DNA from 4 places in the Mesorhizobium sp. M1D.F.Ca.ET.231.01.1.1 genome. Region 4 is predicted to be linked to each of the others. Evidence: riboswitches for the same ligand, from Rfam matches in the RefSeq annotation. Region 4 holds a riboswitch; each other region holds the start of a gene.

What was found. Region 4 has a riboswitch for cobalamin ahead of EN874_RS00025 (CbtB domain-containing protein). Riboswitches for the same ligand answer to the same signal wherever they lie in the genome.
Region 1: it holds a riboswitch for cobalamin, as region 4 does, so the genes downstream of both, bluB (5,6-dimethylbenzimidazole synthase) here and EN874_RS00025 (CbtB domain-containing protein) in region 4, are expected to answer to the same signal.
Region 2: it holds a riboswitch for cobalamin, as region 4 does, so the genes downstream of both, EN874_RS05910 (ABC transporter ATP-binding protein) here and EN874_RS00025 (CbtB domain-containing protein) in region 4, are expected to answer to the same signal.
Region 3: it holds a riboswitch for cobalamin, as region 4 does, so the genes downstream of both, EN874_RS17045 (DUF1636 family protein) here and EN874_RS00025 (CbtB domain-containing protein) in region 4, are expected to answer to the same signal.

Annotation. Positions count from the first base shown of each region.
Region 1 is NZ_RZOZ02000006.1:231,982-236,187, reverse strand. It holds gene EN874_RS18335 (hypothetical protein) at 75-1,055, shown strand; gene bluB (5,6-dimethylbenzimidazole synthase) at 1,087-1,824, opposite strand; cobalamin riboswitch at 1,867-2,045, opposite strand; gene EN874_RS18325 (histone deacetylase family protein) at 2,161-3,087, shown strand; gene EN874_RS18320 (exodeoxyribonuclease VII small subunit) at 3,091-3,342, shown strand; gene EN874_RS18315 (DUF2277 domain-containing protein) at 3,388-3,654, shown strand; gene EN874_RS18310 (pirin family protein) at 3,664-4,206, shown strand, end outside.
Region 2 is NZ_RZOZ02000001.1:1,184,303-1,188,508, reverse strand. It holds gene EN874_RS05920 (FAD-dependent monooxygenase) at 1-126, opposite strand, end outside; gene EN874_RS05915 (efflux RND transporter periplasmic adaptor subunit) at 129-1,268, opposite strand; cobalamin riboswitch at 1,578-1,784, shown strand; gene EN874_RS05910 (ABC transporter ATP-binding protein) at 1,991-2,779, shown strand; gene EN874_RS05905 (ABC transporter substrate-binding protein) at 2,820-3,767, shown strand; gene EN874_RS05900 (iron ABC transporter permease) at 3,771-4,206, shown strand, end outside.
Region 3 is NZ_RZOZ02000005.1:431,839-436,044, forward strand. It holds gene cobN (cobaltochelatase subunit CobN) at 1-943, opposite strand, end outside; gene cobW (cobalamin biosynthesis protein CobW) at 973-2,010, opposite strand; gene EN874_RS17045 (DUF1636 family protein) at 2,013-2,408, opposite strand; cobalamin riboswitch at 2,481-2,687, opposite strand; gene EN874_RS17050 (winged helix-turn-helix domain-containing protein) at 2,717-3,916, opposite strand.
Region 4 is NZ_RZOZ02000001.1:1,857-6,062, reverse strand. It holds gene cobO (cob(I)yrinic acid a,c-diamide adenosyltransferase) at 1-224, opposite strand, end outside; gene cobU (bifunctional adenosylcobinamide kinase/adenosylcobinamide-phosphate guanylyltransferase) at 226-747, opposite strand; gene EN874_RS00030 (CbtA family protein) at 740-1,531, opposite strand; gene EN874_RS00025 (CbtB domain-containing protein) at 1,547-1,726, opposite strand; cobalamin riboswitch at 1,763-1,961, opposite strand; gene EN874_RS00020 (gamma-glutamylcyclotransferase) at 2,033-2,719, opposite strand; gene EN874_RS00015 (MFS transporter) at 2,916-4,115, opposite strand.

The DNA.
Region 1 (4,206 bases), on a different contig from region 4:
GATTCTGCGCATGATCCTTTCCGAAAAATCGATTCCGATTTTCGGGGTCATGCGCGAGGCGGGGAGTCGGGGCCATGTGGGACTTCAGCATCGGCCGGTCGGTGTCCATCATGATGCGGACATGGCCGTTCATCGTCTTTCGCATGATCGTCTATTTCGGCATCACGCTGGCCTACATCATGGCGACCGGCACCGGCGCCAGTGTCGGCTATGGCGTTGGCCACATCTCCACCGACCCTGACGGACCGATGTCGTTTGCCTTGTGGGGCGGGGTCGTCGGCTTCGGCGTCGTCTCGATCGCCGTCTACTGGATCCGCGAATATATCCTCTATGTGCTCAAGGCCGGCCACATCGCCGTCATGGTGCATCTGATCGACGGCCACGACGTTCCGGATGGCCAGGGCCAGATCGCCTATGCGAAGGAAGTGGTGACCCAGCGCTTCGCCGAGGCCAACATCCTTTTCGTGGTCGACCAACTGGTCAAAGGCGCCATCCGCGCCATCACCGGCCTGATCGGCGGCATTGCCGCGTTCCTGCCCATTCCCGGCTTGAGCGGCCTCGTCAGCTTCATCAACACGGTCATTCGGCTGTCGCTGACCTATGTCGACGAGATCATCCTCGGCTACAACATCCGCATCAATTCGGACTCGCCTTTCGAGACCGCCAGGCAGGGCGTCGTGCTCTACGCGCAGAACGGCAAGCACATGGTCAAGAATGCCGTCTGGCTGGCGGTGATCATGTGGGGCGTGTCCTTCGTCATCTTCCTTTTGATGCTTGCCCCGGCAGCCGCCATCCTCTGGGTGATGCCCGGGCAGCTCGCCGGCTGGGCCTTCGTGCTGGCCATCGTCTTCGCCTGGGCCTTCAAGGCGGCCTTCATCGAGCCTTTCGCCATCGCTTCGCTGATGCAGGTCTATTTCGCCACCATCGAAGGCCAGGTTCCCAATCCCGAATGGGACCGGCGCCTAGCCGAGGCCTCGTCGAAGTTCAGGGAGCTTCGCGACAAGGCGCTGGGCTCCTTCGGCGGCTCGCGCTGGGATTCGCCCCGGCCTGCCTGATCGGCAGCCCCTGACCACGAAGGCAACCCGATCAAGGCTTCGGCAGGTCAGCGCCGCGAAGCTTGGCAATCGCCGATTTGAGCGGCGCCTCGCCGGCGCCGCAAAAGATCTCGCTCATCACCAGGTCGGGCAGCGGCAGGCGCCGGCCCCAGCCATGCGCCTCGAGGTCCGGCCGCGGCGCGAATTCCGAGACGCGGCCGACGCAGAGATAGGCTATCGGCGTGACATGCTCGGGGATCGACAACAGCCGCTTCAGCGCCTCGGTCTCGATGATGCTCACCCAACCGACGCCGACGCCTTCGGCGCGCGCCGCCAGCCAGAAGTTCTGTACCGCGCAGACGGTGCTGTAGAGGTCCATCTCCGGATTGTGCCAGCGCCCGAGCGGCGAATTCTGCGAGCGCTGCCGGTCGCAGGTGATGCAAAGATTGAGCGCGCTTTCGCAGATGCCCTCGAGCTTCAGCGTGCGGTAGAGCGCCTGCCGCTCCGCCTCGATCGCCGGCAGTTCCTGCTCGCGCGCGGCCAGGAACAGGTCGCGCACCTGCCGCCGTCTTGTCGCATCGCGGATGACGATGAAGTTCCACGGCTGCATGTAGCCGACCGACGGCGCATGATGGGCAGCCGTCAACAGTCGCGCCAGCACGCCATCGTCGAGATCGTCGGCAGTGAAATGGCTGCGCACGTCGCGCCGGGTGAACATCGCCCGGTAGACGGCCTCGCGCGCCAATTGGTCAAAGTCGCCGCCGCCGGTGGCGGCCATTCGTGCCTGCATCGCTTGTCCCCTTGCGATAAGCAGCCCTCCGCCTGACCATGCGGACGACCATTTCTGCCGGGCCGGTCTTCTGGCTCGGGATCGACCCGCATCCGGCGCCTTCCCGTCTAGGACAGTGGCTTTTGCCGGCGCGGTCCCCCTCACAGCGTTGGGCACGCCACGGATTTCAACCGTGTTCCCGATTCTCCCGCGTCGCGGGCACCAGGCAGCGGCAGGACTCTATCGCGAAGCGGAAGCCGCGCCAATGCCGCTTGCGACACGATCGGGCGCGATTTTCCCCAATCATTCGGCGCCGAAACATGGCTATCCGGGCGACAGGTGCCTAGATTAGGGGCCATGGCTACCCGTCTCTACACCCATCCGGTATTCCTGGAGCACCTCACGCCGCCCGGTCATCCCGAGCGTCCCGACCGTTTGCGCGCCATCGAGCGCGTGCTGGACGACGAGGCTTTCTCGGCTCTCGACCGCGTCAGGGCGCCGGAAGGCGACGAGGCAACCATCCTTTATGCCCATCCGGAAGATTTCGTCGCCCGCGTCCGCGCGGCCATTCCTGAGACCGGCATCGTCTCGATCGATGCCGACACCAGCGCCAGCCCGAAGAGCTGGCAGGCCGCGGTGACGGCGATCGGCGCCGCCAATGCGGCGATCGACGATGTCTTCGAGGGGCGCGCCGCCAATGTCTTCGTCGCCGCCCGTCCGCCCGGCCATCATGCCGAGAAGACGACGGCGATGGGCTTTTGCCTGTTCAACACCGCGGCGATCGCGGCCCGCTACGCGCAGAAGAAGCACCAGGCCGAGCGCGTCGCCATCGTCGATTGGGACGTGCATCACGGCAACGGCACGCAGGACATCTTCTGGGACGATCCGTCGGTGCTCTATTGCTCGACGCATCAGATGCCGCTTTACCCGGGCACAGGCGCCAAGAGCGAAACCGGCGCCGGCAACATCGTCAACGCGCCGCTCGCGCCGAGCACCGGCAGCGATACGTTCCGCGACGCCTTCCTGTCGCGCGTGCTGCCGTCGATCGACGCATTCAAGCCGGACCTGATCATCATTTCCGCCGGGTTCGATGCGCACCATCGCGATCCGCTGGCCGCGATCAACCTGACCGAAGACGATTTCGACTGGGCGACCGGCCAGCTTATGGAGCGCGCCGGGCGCCACAGCGGCAACCGGCTCGTCAGCCTGCTGGAGGGCGGCTACGATCTGCAGGGACTGGCATTTTCGGTCGCCGCCCATGTCGGGCGGCTGATGAAGGGATGAATTATGGCTGATGAAGCTAACCAAGACGTCAAGACGATGAGCTTCGAGCAGGCGCTCGACGCGCTGGAGAAGATCGTCGATGATCTGGAGCGCGGCGATGTCCCGCTCGATCAGTCGATCAGGATCTACGAGCGCGGCGAGGCGCTGAAAGCCCATTGCGACCGGCTGCTAAAGGCGGCCGAGGACAAGGTCGAGAAGATCAGGCTGTCGCGCGACGGCAAGCCGGTTGGAACGGAGCCGCTCGACGCCGAGTAGTGTGGAAGAGGGGCGGGGGAAGAAAAGCAGGTAAGGAGTTCAAGCATGTGCCGCAACATCAAGACCCTGTTCAATTTCGATCCGCCGGCGACCGATGACGAGGTCCATGATGCGGCGCTGCAGTTCGTGCGCAAGCTGAGCGGCTCGACCAAGCCGTCCAAGCGCAACGAGCATGCGTTTCACCACGCCGTCGAGGCGATCGCGGCAGCCGCGCGCGAGCTGCTCGACAGCCTCGAAACCACGCAGCATCCGCGCAATCGCGAGGAAGAGGCCGCTAAGGCGAAAGCCAGGTCCGCGCTCCGCTTCGCCTGAGGTCATGACATGAGCTTCTTCCCGGGAAACGACCCTGAGGCCGGCGACGCGTTTGCCTGCGACCAGATCGAGTTGATGGTCATCCCCAACGCCAAGGATATTGGCGGCTTCGAGGTTCGCCGCGCCCTGCCGACGGCGAAACGCCGGCTGGTTGGTCCCTTCATCTTCTTCGACCGCATGGGACCGGCGATCCTGCGCGCTGGCCAGGCGATCGACGTGCGCCCGCATCCGCATATCGGGCTTTCCACGGTCACCTATCTGTTCGACGGCAAGATCAGGCATCGCGATTCGCTCGGCACCGAAATGGTGATCTCACCCGGCGACGTGAACCTGATGACCGCCGGCCGCGGCATCGTTCATTCCGAGCGCACGCCCAAGGAGTTGCGTGGCGCGCCGATGTCGGTCTCCGGCCTGCAGACCTGGCTGGCCTTGCCCGACGGCAGGGAAGAGGTCGCCCCGGTGTTCGCGAATACGTCGGTGATCCGCCTGCCCGAGATCGACGCCGACGGCGTCAGCGGCCGAGTCGTCGTCGGTGAATTTTCCGGGCTGCGC
Region 2 (4,206 bases), 1.2 Mb from region 4:
CGAGGTTTCGCCCGGACCGTCAGCCTTGTCGAAGATGCGGACCGGGACACCGAGCCTGGTCAGCCAGAGCGCGAGCGTCAGTCCGGTCGGACCGGCGCCGGCGATGAGGACCTTTGTCTTGGACATGGTCATTTTCCTTCTCCCTCAACGATACGGACTTTTTCGTGTTCCCGCAGCCGGTTTACGCCGGCGGTAACGACCAGATCGCCTTTGCTGAGCCCGTCGCTGACGACGATGCGGTCGGTCTCGTATCGGGCAACCGTGACCGGCTTGAGCTCGACGGCTGACGAGGGCGACACGATCCACACCGCCGGCTTGCCATCCTTGTCGAACAGCGCGCTGCCTGGCAGCACCACGACCGGCGCGCCGGCGACCTCGGCGCGGCCGGAAACGCTGGCGCCGAAGCGCATCTCGTCGGGCGCATTCTCGATCGAGACCTTCACCTGGAAGGTGCGGGTGGCGGCATCGGCCATCGGCGCGATCTCGCGGATGGTGCCGGCCGCCGTGATCGCCGGATTGCTGAGCAGCGAGACGGTCACCTTCGGCGGCCGCTTCGTATCGGGCGTGTTGGCGAAGGCGGCTTCGGCGATCGAGAACACGGCGTCGCGGCTCTGCGGATCGGCGACGCGGACCACCATCTGCCCGACATTGACCGACTGGCCGGCTTCGGCGCCGCTCGCGGTGACGATGCCGTCGAATTCCGCGTGCAGCTCGGTATAGCCGAGCTGGTCCTTGGCCATCTCGAAGGCGATGTTCGCCGACTTGAGCTTGGCCTGCGCCGAGCGCAGATTCTTCAGCGTCGCGTCATAGTTGGCCCGTGTCGTGAAACCTTTGGTGAGCAGCGCGCCGATGCGGGCCTCGGCGGCACTTGCCTCGACAAGCACGGCCTGCGCCGCGGCGACATCGGCCTCGGCGCTGGCGAGCCGGTTGCAATAGTCCTGATCGTCGATGCGGGCGAGCACCTCGCCCTTCCTCACCGTCGCGCCGACCTCGGCGACGCGTTCGAGCAGCTTGCCGGATACGCGGAAGCCTAGGTCGCTTTCAAGCCTCGGGCGTATCTCGCCGACGGCGGTTCGGGTGTCAGCGCCGAGCATCGGAGCGACCGCTATGGCCTTGACGAGCTTCGTCTCCGGGGCGGCCGGGGTGGTGTACGAGGCCTCGCTTCTTGCGCCGTGCCAGACCAGGGACGCGCCGCAGGCGAGGACGGCGACCGAGCCGGCGACAAGGCGACGCCTCAGCGCCTTGTTATCAGAGAGTGCGGCAATCATGCTTGTCTCCACGACCAAGGTTGCGGTCGCGCGGGGAGGATGCGGCGACCGGGAAATATATCGGCTGGAGGGGGATCGGGCGTTTGCGGCCTGTCTTTCGCCAGCCCGATCTTCTTGCGGTTTCCGGCCCGGAAAATCCCGAACGGTTTCTGAAAATTTTCCGATGTTTGGCTGAGGCAGTGCCGGAAACGGATTGACATAGGGCCTTCGAGCGTATGTAACGTTATTACATATCGGAAGCTGCAAATTGGGAATTTCACGGGGTGATCAGGTCGCGCAGAAGTCCGTTGCGACTCGCGCGCGGACAACCTACGATGGCGGTGTCATGGTCCCCGAGCCGCAAGGCGAGGGGTGAAAAGGGAACACGGTGAGATCCGCTTAGGGTCGAGGCCGTGGCTGCCCCCGCAACTGTGAGCGGCGAGCTCCATCCGGAATGCCACTGGCCGGCAAGGCTGGGAAGGCGGATGGCGCGGCGACCCGCGAGCCAGGAGACCTGCCATCGACACGAGTTGACCGGACGGGGTGTGCCGGGAGGAGACGCGGGCACCGGTACTGTCGGCCGGCTCGTCCGGCATCCTTCCGTCGCCATTTTGGGAAAGTGACGGAATGTTGGACGGCTCCATCGATCGCATCGACCGCATTTTCGTGTGCATGCTTTGCTGTGATCCGGCGACGCGAGAAATGCGCAGCGAAGCACTCTCCGATCATCGGGTGGGCCGCCTATGACCACGCAGCTTCTCGAAGCCCGTGGCCTCGGCGCGACGGCCAATGGCCGGACGCTGGTCGACGATGTCAGCCTGTCGCTGACCGGCGGCGAACGTCTCGCCATCATCGGCCCTAACGGCGCCGGCAAGACGACGCTGCTGCACATGCTGTGCGGGGCGCTGCCGCCGAGCCGCGGCGAGGTGCGCCTTGCCGGACGCCGGCTGGACCGGATCACCGCCGCCGAGCGGGCGCTCAGCATCGCCGTCGTCGGTCAGACGGACCAGCCGGATCCGCGGCTCGCGCTCATCGACTATGTCGAGCTTGGCCGCGTCCCACATGCGGGCTTGAGGCGCCGCCACGACGATCGCGACATCGTCGTCGAGACTTTGCGCCGGACCGGATTGCTGCGGCTGCTCGCGCGCACCGTAGGCTCGCTGTCCGGCGGCGAGCGCCAGCGCGCGCAGCTCGCCCGCGCCATCGCGCAGGAGCCGAAAATCCTGTTCCTCGACGAGCCGACCAACCACCTCGATCCGCGCGCCCGCGGCGAGTTGCTCGACCTGGTCGCCGGCTTCGGCATGACCGTTGTTGCCGTGCTGCACGATCTCGCCCTGGTGGCGCCCTTCGCCACCCGCGTCGCGGTGATGAGCAACGCCCAACTGCACGCGCTGGCGCCGCCGCGCGAGGCGCTGGCGCAGCCGCTCATCCGTGAGGTGTTCGGCATCGATGTGCTGCGCCTCCAGCACCCGACCGAGGACCGCGAGCTCACCGTCTTCGAGCTTCCCGCCCGCGCTTCAGCGCCGTCCTGAGCCAACCCAAACAATCCAACCCAATCAGGAGCACCATCCCGTGAAACGCCTCGCTTTGTCGCTTGCCCTCTCTTTTGTCGCCTCGGCCGCCTCCGCCTTCCCGGTGACCGTCGACAGCTGCGGCAAGCCGCTCACCTTCGACGCGCCGCCGAAGCGCGCCGTCATCCAGGACCTCAACATGGCCGAGATGGCGTTCGCGCTGAAGCTGCAGCCGTCGATCGTCGGGCTGACCGGCATCACCGGCTGGTACAAGGTCGGCCCCGAATTCAAGGCCGAGCAGGGCTCGATCCCCGAGCTGGCGCCGAAATACCCGACGCTGGAAAACCTTGTCGCCGCGCAGCCGGACTTCTTTTTCGCCGGCTGGTATTACGGCATGAAGCCGGGCGGCGAGGTCACGCCCGACACGCTTGCCCCGCACGGCATCAAGACGCTGGTACTGACCGAGAGCTGCGTACATCTCGACAAGAACCGGCCCACCGCTTCGATGGACCTGCTCTTTGGCGACGTCGAGAAGCTCGGCAAGATCTTCGGCAAGGACGCGGAGGCGCAAAAGCTGGTCGCCGGCTGGAAGGCCGAGCTGGCCGGCATCACCGCCAAGGTGGGCGAGCATAAGGGCACGCGCGTGTTCCTCTATGACTCTGGCGAGGACAAGCCCCTCACCGCCGGCAAGTTCGCCATCCCCAACGCCATGATCGCCGCCGCGGGCGGGGAAAACATCATGGCCGACATGGACACGAGCTGGGGCAATACCGACTGGGAGACGGTTGCGTCGCGCAATCCGCAATTCCTCATCCTGCTCGACTACCAGGACGGCGGCGGCTACCGGAAGCTGCTCGATTTCCTCGAGGCACATCCGGCGATGAAGGAAACCGACGCGGTGAAGAACAAGCGCTTCGTTGCGCTGCGTTACGCCGAGCTGACGCCCGGACCCGCCAACATCGAGGCGATCGGCAAGATCGCCAGGGCCATGCATCCGGAAGCGTTCTGACCTTTGCGATACGGATCGTTCGTTCTTGCAGTGTCGCTGGGCGCGGCGCTGCTTGCAGCGCTCGTGCTGCTTTCGATCGCCTACGGCTCGACGCTCATCCCGTTGCACGAGGTCGTGCGCGCGCTGGCACATGCGATGGGGCTGGACGGGAATCAGGTATCCGGTCCGGTCGGCAGCATCGTCGTCGACCTCAGGCTGCCGCGCGCATTGCTGGCGATTGCTGTCGGCGCCGGCCTCGGCATCGTCGGCGCGCTGCTGCAGACCGTCCCCCGCAACGATCTCGCCGATCCGTTCCTGTTCGGCCTCTCCTCGGGCGCCGCCGCCGGCGCGGTCTCCGTCATCACCGTCTTCGGCGACAGCTTCGGCATCTGGACCCTTCCCCTTGCCGCCTTCACCGGCGGCATACTGGCGGCGGCAATCGTGCTTCTGCTGGTGTCGC
Region 3 (4,206 bases), on a different contig from region 4:
TGGCAAGGTCGGCCGGCGCCAGGCCGCGCTGGTTCTTCTCCCAGACGTCGCGCCGCGTCGTGGCGACGATGACCTGGAACACCGGTACGCCGGCGCGGTCGAACAGCGTTTGCGCGCCCGGCTCGGCGCCGGAGGCGAAGGCGGTGGCGGTGACGATGGCGGCGGGGTTTAAGGATGCGAGGGCGGTTTCGACGAAGGCCAGGGATGCCGGGTCCTTGAGGCTGGAGACGAAGATCGGCACTGGGGTGAGACCTTGCGCCCACAAGGCGTCGACGAGTGCGTCGATTGGCGCCACGTCGGCCGCCAGCAGCATTGAACGGTAGAAGAGGATGGGAATGATGGGGGAGCCGATATCGCCAGCGCTGAACGAAGCTGGCTTTGCGACAACTCCTCGTCCCGGTTGGTAATATCCCGCCTTCGGCACGCCCACCGGCTCGGCCAACTCGGCCTCAGATCCCGCCAGCCGCGCCAGTCTCCTCACCAGCGCCGCCATATTGGCCGGGCCGCCTTCGCGGAAATAGCCGAGCAGGGCGTCGAGCTCGGCGCGCGGCAATGTCGAGCCTTCGATCAGGCGCGGGTCCTCGTCATGGCTTTCGCCCGGCAGCAGCGCCAGCTTGATGCCGCGTTCGCGCGCGACCGCTGCCAGCTGGTCGCAGCCATAGCGCCACCAGTCGTAACCGCCGAGGATGCGGACCAGGACGACCTTGGCATGGTGGGCGACGCTGTCGATCCAGAGGTCGACCGACATCGGATGGCGCAGATCGCGAAGTGCCGCGAGCCGCATCGACGGCAAGCGGTCAGCGTCCGCCTTCCAGGCGGCTGCCAGTCCGGCAAGATCGCTGTCGGTGAAGGACAGCGCCACGACATCCGCAGGCGTCTGCCTGAGGTCGATAGGCTCGGCGAGATCGTCGAGCGAAGCGGATGTCGTGGTGAGGATATGCATTGCTTCGTGTTGGGCTTTTCGTGTTGGCCTCAGCCGGCGAGGATACGCTCGATCGCCGGGCGGTTCAGCCCCTTGAGGCCGATGACAACGAGGCGCGAGCGGCGGTCGTCCTCGGCCGTCCAGGCGCGGTCGTAATAGTGGTTGACGCGCGGGCCGACGGCCTGCAGCAGCAGCCGCATCGGCTTGCCGCCGACCTCGACGAAGCCTTTGACGCGCAGCACGTTTTCCTGCTCGGCGGCAAGGGCGACGCGCTTGGCCAACTCGTCCGGATGCGAGATCGACGGGATATCGATGACGAAGGAGTCAAAATCGTCGTGCTCGTGGTCGAGCTCGTCGTCGTGGTGGGTCTTGCGGTTCTCGATGTCCTCCTCGACGGCGAGGCCGAGGCCGAGCAGCACCGACGGGTCGACCTTGCCCTGCGCCGTCGGCACGACCTTGACGGCGCGCGCCACATGTTCACCGATGACGGCATTGGCACGCTCCGATCCCGCCGCGTCCATCAAATCGCTCTTCGACAGGATGATCAGGTCGGCGCAAGCGATCTGATCCTCGAACACTTCTTCCACCGGATCGTCATGGTCGAGGGAATCGTCTGCGGCGCGCTGCGCCTGAAGGGCATCCATGTCGGACGCGACGCGGCCATCGGCCAGCGCCGGACCGTCGACCACGGCAATGACGCCGTCGACCGTCACGCGGCTCTTCACGCTCGGCCATTGGAAGGCCTGGACGAGCGGCTTCGGCAGCGCGAGGCCCGAGGTTTCGATCAGGATGTGATCGACCTTCGGCGTGCGCGACAGGATCTGGTCGAGCGCCGGCACGAAATCGTCGGCGACGGTACAGCAGATGCAGCCATTGGCGAGCTCGACGATGTTCTCCTCAGGGCAGGTGTCGACGCCGCAGGCTTTCAGGATCTCACCGTCGATGCCGACATCGCCGAACTCGTTGACGATGATCGCCAGCCGCTTGCCCTTGGCGTTTTCAATGAGGTTGCGGATCAGCGTCGTCTTGCCGGCGCCGAGGAAGCCGGTGACGACGGTGCAGGGCACGCGGGAAACGGAGGCGTTCATGGTCAGTCCTTCAGGAGGTCGAGGGGAGGGATGCGGGCGACGAGGCCGCGCTTGAGGGAGTCTGGCCGGCCGCGCCAGGGGATGAGGCCGTCGGTCGATGTGGCGAAGAGTTTTGCGCCGGCGACCAGGTCGGCGCCGCTGGTCGTCTCGAGGTCGCCGAAGACGTAGCTCCAGCAGCCGTCGCGCAGAAGGGCCGCGCTCAGGCGGCGCTTGCAATTGCCGAGGCATTCGACCGTGCGAATACGGATGTTCTCGTCCGCTGCGGCGCGGCGCGTGTCCTCGGCCAGCAGCGCACCGGCGCGCGGATGCGCGTCCGAACAAGTCTCGTCGCGGCAGGAGGAGCAGACGATGACGGTCACGCCGGCGAGCGTGTCGCCGGGCTCGGACGGAACGTCCACGATATTAGCCGGAAAACTGCCGTTGCGATCCAAAACCAGGCTCCTTGCCCGGAAAACCCGCCGGGCGATCGGATTCTTAAAGTCTCAGACGGCAGGTCTCCTGGCTCGCGGGTCATCGCCTTGACGCCGCCTTCCCGGGAACTTCCCAGTGGCTTTCGGCTGAGGCTCGTCGCTCACAGTTGCGGGGACAGCCGCGGATTTGGAATTTTTCAACCCCGCACCGCATTCCCTCTTGGCTCCTCCCTTTGCCGGGAGAAGACCGTCTGCCGCGGATTTAGGCTTAGAGCTACGCGGCTGTCAACGCGCGGCTACGACACCTGGATGTCGGCCAGCGCCGGGCCGAGATCGCCAGCTGGCGTCACTTCGATGGCTTCCAGGCCGAGCCATGCCTGCATCTGCTTCAATTCATCGAAGAGCTGGGCGGCCGTCTCCGGCGGCGCGCCGGCCTCGGCATAGGCCGCATGGACGCGCAGCACGCTGGCCGGACGGTCGGCTCGGAGATCGACACGGGCGACGATGCGGTCGCCGAGCAGGAACGGCAGCACGTAGTAGCCGTACTGGCGCTTCTCGGGCGGCGTGTAGATCTCGATGCGGTAGCGGAAGTCGAAGAGCTTTTCCGTCCGCGTGCGCTCGAAAACGACGGGGTCGAACGGCGCCAGCAAGGCACGGGCCTCGATCCGGCGCGGAATGCGCGCGTCCTTGTGGAGGTAAACGGTCTTGTCCCAGCCCTCGACCCCTACCGGCAGCAGTTCGCCCGCCTCGACCAGTTCCGCGATGCGGTCTTTCGTATCGCCCGGCGCCAGGCGGAAATAGTCGCGCAGGTCGCCATAGGTGGCGATGCCGTGGGCGCGGGCAGAAATGCGCAGCAATTCGCGATGCGCGTCCTCGATCGACGGCACCGGCAGGTCGAGCACGCCCTGCGGCAGCACGCGTTCCGGCAGGTCGTAATAACGTTCGAAGCCGCGCCGGTAGGCGGTGGTGATGCGTCCTGCCCAGAACAGCCATTCGAAGGCGTGCTTGGCCTCGCTCCAGCCCCACCAGCCGCCATTGCCCTTATGGCCCTCGATATCGGATGCGGCGATCGGCCCGCGCTCGGCGACTTGCCCGTAAATCTCGTCGATCATCTCCTTGCGCTCGCGGCCCCATTTGGCGAGGCCGAGATACATTTCCTCGCCGCGTTCGGCGCGCTGCATGCGCCAGCGCATCAGCGGGTAGGTCTCGACCGGCAGGAAGGAGGCCTCATGCGCCCAATATTCAAAGACAGCGCGCCTGCGGGTGAGGGCGGCATTGTCGAGCAGCGAAAGCGGGTAGGGGCCGAGGCGCGAATAGAGCGGCATGTAGTGGGCGCGCACGACCGCGCTGACGGAATCGATCTGCAGCAGCCCGGTGCGGGAGAGCACGCGGGCGAGGTGCCTTCGGTTGGGCTCGCCGCCCGGGCGAGGGTCAAGGAAGCCCTGCGCGCCAAGCGCGATGCGCCTGGCCGTGCGAAGAGAGATTTTGTCCTTCATCAAGGTCACTTTGCCTCGATCCGTTTACCTGACGTCCAGCCGACGATTCCAGCCATGCTAGCAGGCAAATGGCGGGAGATATGTCAGGAGAGAAAAGTGGAGTAAAAAGCGAAGGAAATCAAACAGGAGCGGATCGGACCAGTTTCTTCCGATATGGCGTCCAGGGCCGGATTTTGAACAAGGTTTGACTTGCTTCGCCGAAACCGCTGCGCTAACCCTCGCCGCGTCGCAGCATAGGGCTCCTAAAACGGTTCAGCGGGTTAAACTGTCACGCTTCCGCATTAGAGTCC
Region 4 (4,206 bases):
CATTTGCCCTTGATGAACTGGACGACGCCGACGCGCTTGCCGTAGCCGAGCATCCTGAGCGCCAGGCCAAAGGCGGCGGTGGTCTTGCCCTTGCCCGGCCCGGTGTTGACGATTAGCAGTCCCTTCTCGATCGTCTTGCCGGCCACCTCGGCATCCTGCACCGCCTTGCGCTTGGCCATCTTGGCGCGATGGCGCTCGGCATCCTTATCGTCGATTTCGGCCATGTCACTTCACCTTGAGCGGCAGCCCCGCCACCATCATCAGCACGCTGTCGGCGACAGCCGCGACCTGCTGGTTGAGCCGGCCGCCGGCGTCGCGAAACCGGCGCGCCAGCGCATTGTCCGGCACGATGCCGAGCCCGACCTCGTTCGACACCACGAACCAGGGCCCGCGCGGCCGCGACAGCAAATCCGAGAGCCGCCGGCACTCGGCCTCGATATCATGGTCCGCCAGCATATGATTGGTCAGCCACAATGTCAGGCAATCGGCCAGGGCCGGCTGGTGGTTGGGCAAGGCCTCGATCGCGCCAACCAGGTCCAGCGGCGCATCGACGGTCACCCAGCCTTCGCCGCGCCGCGCGCGATGCAGGGCGATGCGCTCGCGCATCTCGTCGTCATAGGCTTGCGCGGTGGCGATATAGGCCCAGGGCGACGGGCTTGCCGTGACCAGGGTTTCGGCATGCGCGCTCTTGCCGGAGCGCGCGCCGCCGATGACGAAGGTCAGACGACCCTTGGCGCGATCAGGCAAAGCTGCCGCGCAGGCTGGTCGCCGTGCCGGTGAAGCGGCCGCGCACCACGCCGACGACAGCACCCAGCACCAGCCAGAACACCAGATCGGTAAGCGTCACGGCAACCACGAACTGATGGTGCAGCCCTTCGGGGATAGCCGTCTCGAAGCTGTCGGGCTGCGGCGCGCCGACGATATGCGGCGCCACGATCAGCACGACCGCCAGGACGGCCAGCGGCAGCGACTTGCGGAAGGCGATCAGGCCAAGCCCGGCGGCGGTCGCAGCCACAGTCGAAATCCACCAAATCTGGCGCGGAAAGAGTTCAGCCGCCGGCATCGCCGGCAGTTCGGGCGGCAGGCCGAGGCCGGGCGCCAAAGTGAACACGGCAAAACCGGCAAGGCCCCAGAGCACGCCCTGACGCCAATTGCCGGTGCCACCGGCAAACTCCGAGACCGCGACCAGGATCAGCGCGAAACCGATGCCGGTGACGATGTTGGCGACGACGTTGAAGGCGAAGCGCTCGAAGCCGTCGGCCGGCGCCCAGCCTTCGTCCTCGGCCGGAGCTGCCGCGTCGGCAGGCGCTGGAGCCGCGCTGCTCATCGCCGCCGGCGCGGCCGAACTCATCGCATTGTTGTCGGTGGTTGTGGCGGCGTGATCGTGGTGATGGCCGCCGCCTGCCTTTTCATAAACTTCCGCCTTCAGGATCAGCGGCACGGTCGCATAGGCCTGCATGCAGGCGAGCGCGATGCCCGCCACGAGCCCCGCGATCGCCGCGACGAACACGACGTTGCGAAACAGATTCATGATGTCAGGCCTTTGTCAGTGGCAGGGAAAAGCCATCGAGTGGCGATAGTCGTGAGCAGCGTTGTGGACCGCATCGATATGCGAGAAGCCGACAAAGCCGACGACGAAGATGCCGAGCAGCGCGGCCAGAGCCAGCTGCATGATACGCGACTGCGAGGAGACGGAGGCGCCGAGGGAAACGGAAGCGGTATTCATGTCTTGTCCTTTCGCCCTCCACCCGAGGGCATCGAAGTCAACTTTGCCGTCGCCGGCAGGTCTCCTGGCTCGCGGATCCGCGCCCTTCCCCACCTTCCCGAGGAAAATCCTCAGTGGTCTATGGGGAGGACTACCGCACACAGTTGCGGGGGCAGCCACGGCTTTGGGCAGGAAGTCCACCCTCACCGCATTCCCTCTTGGCTCCAAAAACGGAACCGACGACGGCGAGGACTATAGGCAGAATCGCCGCAGGCGGCAAACCAATTTCCGTCATCGCCAAACGCGATTGCGCCATGGATTCGCATGCTAGGAGGCGGCGATCCTTTCCGCGACAAGCTGTTGCAGCCGCCACAGATGGGCGTCGTGAATGCCGCGCGCTTCGAGATTCTTGACGGTGTTGTAGAGGTAGTCGGCGCCCGAACCCCAGTGCCCGCACGATGTCGCCAGCCTTTCCACCACCTCGCTTTCACCGAGCGGGCCGGCATAGGTCGTGCCCCTGCGATTGATGACGAAAGCGAGCGCTTTCAACGGCCCATTGTCGGTTGCGAGCTGCAGCAGGCGCGGGTGGTAGCTGGTCGGCTTCAGCGTCATCTCACGCCGGAAAAGCTTGTCCAGAGCCCGCCGGCGGTCGCCACCGTTCAGGCGGAATGCTACGCCCTTGCATTGGCCGCCACGATCCAGCGCCATCATCAGGCCCGGACTCTGTTTGGTACCGCGCCAGCGGGTCATCTTCATGCAGAAAGAGCGATGCCAGCCGCGCGCCACGGCGACCCGCTCCTCGACATGTTCGATCTCGGGTTTCCAGATCAGCGAGCCATAGCCGAACAGCCAGAGCGGCTCGTCTGCGGGAAGCTCGGTCTCGAATGCATCGAGCATGGTTTCGTAGTCGCTGTCGGAGAGATGCTGCGTATCAGGATCAGGCCCGCTGTCTTCGACGACGCGAAAGCAGCGAGCCACCAGTTCCTCGGTAAGCGACATCATCCTTGCAGGCATGCTTTGCGACCCTCGCCAGCCGGCAGGCGCCGGCATCGGCAAGGGACCTTAAGGGCGGTCCCCGGACACCACAATGGCCCCGCAATTCACAACGGCCTTGTCCGGGGTGCCGGCTGTCGGGAGCGAGGGAACAGCCGATGCAGCCGGATCCAAGCGGGCGGGCAGGCGCGATGCGGCGTACCAGCCCGCTCGCTGATCAAAACGACTTCGGCAGATAGCGCCAGGTGAAGAAGCCGCAGAAGGCGGCCAGTATGCCGAGCGTGACGAAGACCGAGCCGAGGCCGAAGAAGGTGAGCACCACCGAATAGACCAGCGGCGGTGTCAGCTCGGAGAAGTCGAGATAGGTGCGGTAGACCGCCGCCATCTGCGCCCGTTCATAGGAACGGACCGAGCGCATGAAGGCGGTCGAGCCCAGCGCATCGAGCGCAATCGTAAAGAGCGCGCCGCAGAGCAGGAACGCGGCCGTGAGCAGCGGCGCGGCTTGGCCGACGCCGCCCGCGGCAAAAAGCATTGCCGCCATGGCGAAATAGGCGAAGGTCATGGTGCGTCTGCCACCGAAGCGCTTGCCCGCCCTGCCCCAGAAGATCGCCATGAACAGCAGCGCATTGCCTGCCGACACCAGCAGCCCGCCGGCAAGCTTGCCCTCGCCGGTGATCACCATGAAAAGCGGGCTATAGACGAAGAAGGTCGTCCAGAAGCAGGAGCGGCCGAAGGCGATCAGCCAGGCGAGCCTGAGCCGCGGCTGCGCGATGAAGCGGCCGATATTGGCAAGCGGATTGGCCGGACGGCTCTTGCCGGGGCGGATCGACCGGTTATCGCCCAGCCGGTAGGTCCAGAACAGCGCAAGCAGCGCCAGCGCAAACGCCACGACCGCGCCATGCGCGGCATAGATGCCGAAGCGGGTATAGAGGAAGATGCCCAGCGTCGGCCCGCCGGTCCAGGCGAACATCGACCACGCCATGCGCAGCGATTCCGCCTGCATGAAGTCGGCCTTGCGGATGTGGTCCATGATGTAGAGGTTGAGCGTGATCGACAGCGCGCTCGCCCCCATGACACGGCAGAGCATGCCGGCGAGCTGCCCCGGCAGCGTGTGGGTGACGAAGAACACCGAGCCGATCGCCAGCATCAGGCAGCCGGCCGTATAGACCCAGCGCCGCGCGAAGCGGCGGATCAGCATCGGCATGAACAATGTCACCGAAAGCCCGAGCAGCGACACGACGGCGTAGAGGATCGAGACGATCTGCTCGCTGTGGAGGATTTCGTAAGCCTGGATCGGGATGACGCTTGAGATCGTGGCGCGGGCAAACGATTCGACCGCGTAGAGCGAGGCGAAGGTGCGCGCATCGGCGGGCCTCAGGGCCGGAAGCCAGATCGGATGGCGCACATGGGTGGACATCGGCCCTCCGAAAGTGAATCGCCCGCCAATCTGGCCGGACCAGTGGCGGACCGGTAGCAGGAAATCGACTCCGAGAAGCCGAAAAGCGAAG